2 regions of the Oerskovia jenensis genome follow, and region 1 is predicted to be linked to the other one. Evidence: riboswitches for the same ligand, from Rfam matches in the RefSeq annotation. Region 1 holds a riboswitch; the other holds the start of a gene.

Region 1 (3,199 bases):
CGCGCGGCGACCGCCCGGCGACCACCTGACGAGCACAGCGCGCCCACCGGCCCTCGCCGCCCCTCCCCGTCCGCGCGTGCGGTGTAGCGTCCCGTCCATGAGTGCCGCACGAAGCAACACGCACGCGCAGGCGGTGGACGCGGCGATCGAGCTGTTCACCCGCAAGGGCTACGAGCAGACGACCGTCGAGGACATCGCCGACGCCGCACAGATCAGCCGGGCCACGTTCTTCCGCCGCTTCCGCTCCAAGGAGGACGTGGTCTTCGCGGACCACGAGCTGCTCCTGGACGCGGTCGTGGTCCTGCTCGGCGAGACCCGTCCCGCGGCACGCGGCGTGACCCCCGAGGAGCTCGAGAACGTCGACCCGTACGTCGAGGTGTGCAGGGCGGCGCGGCTCGTGTTCGACCACCACGTGGGCCAGCGCGAGACGTCGGTCGCGCGCCACCGTCTGCTGCAGGACGTGCCCGCGCTGCGCGACCGCGAGCTCGTGACGACGCACCGCTACGAGCGCGCGTTCACGTCCTACCTGCGCGACTCGCTGCCCGCCGACACCCGCAACTCGACCGCGTCGGTCGCGTTCGCGGCGTCGGTCGTCGCGGTGCACAACGCGATCCTGCGCCGCTGGCTGCGCGACCCCGACCAGGACCTGCGCCCCGAGCTCGAGGAGGCGTTCGCGGACCTGCGCCGCGCGGCCCGCAACCCCGCCGGCCCGACGACGGAGCCCGCCCCCGCGGCCACGTCGCCCGCCCGGGGCTCGGGGGACGGCGTCGCACGGACCGGTGACGCGCCCGCCCGGCGCGTGGTCGTGACCGTGCTCGACGCGGATGCCGACCCCGACGAGGTCGCCCGCGCGGTCCGCGACGCGTTGGGTGCGTGATTCGGCAGCGACTCGCCGGGCGTGTCGCTGCCGGATCACGCACTCAGCAACGCACTGACGGGCCCCGGGAATGCACCGGTAGCATCGGCGGTTGCAGGAGACAGCAAGCAGTACGCACGAACGTGCTCCGGGGTCGGTGCAATTCCGAGCCGGCGGTGACAGTCCGCGACCCGCGCCCACGCGCGGTTGACCTGGTGGAACTCCAGGACCGACGGTGAAAGTCCGGATGGGAGGAAGCACGTGCGGCACGGCCTTCCCGGCCGGGGCACGACGAGTCGTCGAGCCCTGAGACCACCGGGACGGGCCTGGCCGTGGTGAGCGACGCCGTCGGGCAGCCCAGGAACGGGCACCGACCCCGCCGCCCGCCCTCACCCCGGAGCCGACGTGCCCAGGACGAGGGAACATCGATGGACCTGATCCACGCGCTCTTCGACGCGCAGCTCACGATCGGCGGCCAGCACCTGCTGTGGCGGGAGATCGTGGGCAACGGGTTCGGCCTGGCCTCCGCGCTCGGCGGCATGCGCCGCAAGATCTGGGCGTGGCCCGTGGGGATCGTCGGCAACCTCCTGCTGCTCACGGTGTTCCTGGGCGCGGTGTTCGCGACGCCCAACCCCGTGAACCTGCTCGGTCAGGCCGGGCGCCAGGTCATGTTCGTCGTCGTGTCGGTCTACGGGTGGGTGCAGTGGCGCCGGACGCGCGACCGTCTCGGGGAGGCGGACGCCGACAGCCACGGCGTGGCCGTCGAGCCACGCTGGGCCTCGTGGCGCCAGCGCGCCTTCCTCGTCGTCGCGCTCGTGGCCGGGACCGCGCTGCTGACCCCGATCTTCCGTGCCCTCGAGTCCTACGAGCCCGTCTGGGCCGACGCGTGGATCTTCATGGGCTCGCTGCTCGCGACGTACGGCATGGCCAAGGGCTGGGTCGAGTTCTGGCTGATCTGGGTCGCGGTCGACATCGTGGGAGTGCCGCTGCTGATCGACGCCGGCTTCTACGCGTCGGCGTTCATGTACGTGTTCTACGGGGCGTTCACGCTCGTGGGCTTCTTCGTGTGGTGGCGCATCGACCGGCGCTCCAAGGCCCTGCTCCTCGCGGGCACCTCCCCCGCTGCGACTCCCCACGGGCAGGTCTGACGTCACCTCTTGCGTCCCGGTGGACCGGGCGGATACTCGAAGGTGCGCCCTGCTCGCGCGGGGCGCACCACTTCCGGCCAGGTTCCGACCCCTGGCCGGGCGCACCCGGGACGACGCGGCGATGCCGACCATGTGGACGACGTGACGGAGAAGGCGACACCATGACGACACGACTCAACCCCTACCTGAACTTCCGCGACGACGCCCGGGCGGCGATCGAGTTCTACCGCGACGTGTTCGGGGGCGAGCTGACGATCAGCACGTTCGCGGACTTCCAGGCGGCCGACGACCCGGCCGACGCCGACAAGGTCATGCACTCCCAGCTCGAGGCGCCGAACGGCCTGGTCCTCATGGCCGCCGACACCCCGAGCTCGATGGAGTACTCGCCAGGCGGCGGCGTCGCGATCTCGCTGAGCGGCGAGCAGGCCGACGACGCCGAGCTCCGCGGCTACTGGGCCAAGCTGTCGTCGAGCGGGACCGTGACCGTGCCGCTCGAGGTCGCGCCGTGGGGCGACGCGTTCGGCATGTGCGACGACCGGTTCGGCGTGAGCTGGCTCGTCAACATCGCGGCCGCGCAGGGCTGAGGACGCGTCACGCCGGCGCCGCCTCGGCTCGGCCCGACTCGAAGTCGCGCAACCACGTCTTGGCCTCCAGCCCCCACGTGAAGCCGCCCAGGCTCCCGTCAGCCCGCTGCACGCGGTGGCACGGGACGAACAGACTCACGAGGTTCGCGGCGCACGCCCTCGCGGCGAGCCGCGGCGCCGCGGGGAGCAGCGCCCCGTAGGTGGTCGTGGTCCCTGCTGGGACCGCCCGGAGCGTGCGCCACACCTCCTGCATGCGCGCCGTCCCGGGCTGGCGCACCACGACCGCGTCGAGCGCGCCGAGGTCCCCCGCGAAGAAGGCCGTCGCGGCCGTCGCGGCCGCGCTCGGCGTCTCGCGCGCTCGGGCGCGGACAGGTGGCGTGCCGAGGGCGCGTGCGACGCCCGCCAGGTCGACGGCGAACCCCGCCACCAGGAGCACCTCGCCCTCGGTCACGAGCCACAGCGGGCCGATCGGCGTCTCGATGCGCTCGGACGTCACGGTCCCGGCGGGCGGCGCACCCGCGAGGCTCGTCCCCGCAGGGCTCACCGCCGCACGACCGTCCCGTAGGCGCGGTCGAGGTGGACGAGCGGCAGGGCGTCCGGCCGTCCGTCGA
Region 2 (3,199 bases), 2.8 Mb from region 1:
CGTGACGTGCTCCCCGCACCTCGCGGAGACCCAGCTCGTGGTCAAGGACGTCCTGGCCGGGCGCGACGACGTCGAGGTCCTCGACGCGGCCGCCGCGGTGCGTCAGGTCGCCGGGGACGACATCCCCCTCGCGGACCGCACCGACGTGCAGCTGTGGCCCCACGTCCACGGGACCGACGCGATGCACCTGACGCTGCTGCGCCGTCGGGCCTGAGACGCCCCTGCCGACGGCCGGGCCGGGTGGTGAAGGCCACCCGGCCCGGCCCTCGCGGGTTCCCCGCAGGGCGCGCGGGCGCCCTCTAGGCTGGTGCCCATGTCCGCACTCATCGCCCCCAGCATCCTGTCCGCCGACTTCGCGAACCTCGAGCGCGACCTGGGCGCGATCGCGACCGCCGACTACGCGCACGTCGACGTCATGGACAACCACTTCGTGCCCAACCTGACCCTGGGGCTGCCGATCTTCGAGCGCCTCGCCCAGGTGTCCCCGGTGCCGCTCGACGCGCACCTCATGATCGCCGACCCCGACCGCTGGGCCCCCGGCTACGCCGAGGCGGGCGCCGCGTCCGTCACCTTCCACGCCGAGGCCGCCACGGCCCCCGTGCGCCTGGCCCGCGAGCTGCGCCGCCTGGGCTCGCGGGCGGGCCTCGCGCTGCGCCCCGCGACGGCGGTCGAGCCGTTCCTGGACCTGCTGCCCGAGTTCGACATGCTCCTGGTCATGTCCGTCGAACCAGGCTTCGGCGGCCAGTCCTTCATCGAGGGCGTGCTGCCCAAGGTCCGCCGCATCCGCGACGCCGTGTCCGAGGCCGGCCTCGACGTGTGGGTCCAGGTCGACGGCGGCATCTCGCGCGCCACCATCGAGCGCGCGGCCGAGGCCGGCGCCAACGTGTTCGTCGCGGGCTCGGCCGTGTACGGGGCCGAGAACGTCCCCGACGAGATCGCGGCCCTGCGGGCGCTCGCGGACCAGCACACGCACTGACCGCCGCACCGGTGCCGGGGGGCGTGGGCCTTCGTCGGCGCGTCGCTCGGGTGGTGGACGCCTCGCGAGGAGGCGGAGCCGTTCCTCCTGTGGCCCGCTCTGGTCGTCCTGGGACTGGGGATCGTCGGACAGTTCGCGTCGGACTGCTTCCGCACGCCGCGCGCCTGACGAGGCTGGCTGCGCCAGCGTGTCCGGTCCGCGCGCCTGCGGTCGTTCACATCGTCCCAGCCCCCGGGACGGAGCGGATCGAGGTCCTGCGGTGGAAGGCCGGTGTGGCATGCTGGGTGAAGGCGAGACGCCGACGCGGTGCCCCCCCAGGGGGCGCGAGCCAGGGTCTCGACGGCCAGCAGAACGAGCAGTACGCACACACGTGCTCCGGGGTCGGTGCAATTCCGAGCCGGCGGTGACAGTCCGCGACCCACGCCTCGGCGTGGTTGACCTGGTGGAACTCCAGGACCGACGGTGAAAGTCCGGATGGGAGGAAGTACGTGGCGGCGCGGGGCGGAGCCCTGTGCCGTGGTGTCGTGACGTCCGTGGACCCTCGGGTCCCGTGGCGTCGTCGACGACCCCTCACCCCGGAGCATCGTGCTCACCGGGAGGAGGATCATGGGCGCCAGGCCCTCACTGACGATCGACGCCGCGATGGTGCGCGCGCTCGAGCTGGCCGCACGCGGCCCCGCCCACGGCCCCAACCCCCGCGTGGGCGCCGTCCTGCTGGGCCCGGCGCCCCGCCCGCTCGACTCCCTGCCCGACGCCGCCGCCCGGGGCCCCGTGGACGACGCGTCCCGGGTGGTGCTCGCCGAGGGCTTCCACCGTGGTGCCGGGACACCGCACGCCGAGGCGGCCGCGCTGGCCGACGCCCGGGGGCGCGGCGTGGACGTGCGGGGCGCGACGGCCGTGGTGACGCTCGAACCGTGCAACCACACCGGACGCACGGGGCCGTGCGCGCAGGCGCTGCTGGACGCGGGCGTCGCCGAGGTCGTGTACGCCGTGGCCGACCCCAACCCTGTCGCGACCGGGGGCGGCGATCACCTGCGCGCGGCCGGGGTCCGGGTGGCCACGGGGCTGCGCGAGGCCGAGGGGGAGCACCTCCTGGGCCCCTGGCTGGTCGCTGTGCGCCGCGGGAGCCCGTACGTGACCCTCAAGCTCGCCTCGACCCTCGACGGGCGCGTGGCGGCCGCCGACGGCACCTCGCAGTGGATCACCGGTCCCGCTGCCCGCGCGCACGCCCACCGGGTCCGGGCGCAGGTCGACGCGGTCCTCGTGGGCACCGGGACCGTCGTCGCGGACGACCCGTCGCTCACGGCGCGCACGCCCTCTCCGGCGAGCGCCACAGGGGAGCCGGCGCCTGGGCTCGCCGAGCATCAGCCCCTGCGTGTCGCTGGTGGGGTGGTCGGGCCGGCGCCCGGGCTTGCCGAGCATCAGCCCCTGCGTGTCGCTGGTGGGGTGGTCGGGCTGGGGGCCGGGCTTGCCGAGCATCAGCCCCTGCGCGTCGTCGTCGGGCTCCGTGACCTGCCTCCGCACCTGCGGCTCGCCCCGCAGGGGGCGTGGACCACCGACGGGGGCGGACCCGTGCTGCACGTGCGCACGCACGACGTCCGCGCGGTCCTGGCCGAGCTGGCCGCGCGGGAGGTGCGTCACGTCCTGGTCGAGGGCGGCCCGGGACTCGCGACGGCGTTCCTCGCGGCGGGAGTGGTCGACGAGGTCCACGCCTACCTCGCTCCCGTGCTCCTGGGCACGGGCCTGGGGGCCGTGGGTGACCTGGGTGTGGCCACGCTCGCCGACGCCCCCCGTCTCCTCACGCACGACGTCCAGCGCCTCGGCCCGGACGTCCTGGTCGTGGCCCGCGTCCTGCCCGTCGTGTCGCCGGTGCCCCACGCGCCTGCTGGTCCCGCCGCTGACCTCACTGCCTCGGACCTCACCGCGCCGGGATCGCCCGTGCCCGGTGCCCCGACCTCCACCCACGCCAGCACCCACCGCACCACCCCCGAACAGGAGACGTGATGTTCACCGGAATCGTCGAAGAGATCGGCACGGTCCACGAGATCGCGTTCCCCGGGGGTGAGACCTCCGACGCCGTCCTGACCGTGCACGGCCCCCTCGCCACCTCGGACGCCCACCTGGGCGACTCGATCGCCGTCGACGGCGTGTGCCTGACCGTGACGGGCGTCGGACAGGACGGCACCTTCACGGCCGACGTCATGCCCGAGTCGCTGCGCCGCA

The links. A riboswitch is a leader RNA that binds a small molecule or an ion and turns the genes downstream of it on or off. The one in region 1 is predicted to bind FMN.
Region 2: linked by a shared signal. The riboswitch ahead of ribD (bifunctional diaminohydroxyphosphoribosylaminopyrimidine deaminase/5-amino-6-(5-phosphoribosylamino)uracil reductase RibD) and the one ahead of pnuC (nicotinamide riboside transporter PnuC) in region 1 are both predicted to bind FMN.

Annotation. Positions count from the first base shown of each region.
Region 1 is NZ_JAFBBO010000001.1:3,062,977-3,066,175, reverse strand. It holds gene JOD49_RS13805 (TetR/AcrR family transcriptional regulator) at 98-877, shown strand; FMN riboswitch at 996-1,121, shown strand; gene pnuC (nicotinamide riboside transporter PnuC) at 1,285-2,004, shown strand; gene JOD49_RS13795 (VOC family protein) at 2,166-2,588, shown strand; gene JOD49_RS20800 (methylated-DNA--[protein]-cysteine S-methyltransferase) at 2,596-3,132, opposite strand; gene JOD49_RS13785 (flavin reductase family protein) at 3,129-3,199, opposite strand, start outside.
Region 2 is NZ_JAFBBO010000001.1:264,623-267,821, forward strand. It holds gene JOD49_RS01200 (RsmB/NOP family class I SAM-dependent RNA methyltransferase) at 1-214, shown strand, start outside; gene rpe (ribulose-phosphate 3-epimerase) at 314-976, shown strand; FMN riboswitch at 1,343-1,468, shown strand; gene ribD (bifunctional diaminohydroxyphosphoribosylaminopyrimidine deaminase/5-amino-6-(5-phosphoribosylamino)uracil reductase RibD) at 1,583-2,980, shown strand; gene JOD49_RS01215 (riboflavin synthase) at 2,980-3,199, shown strand, end outside.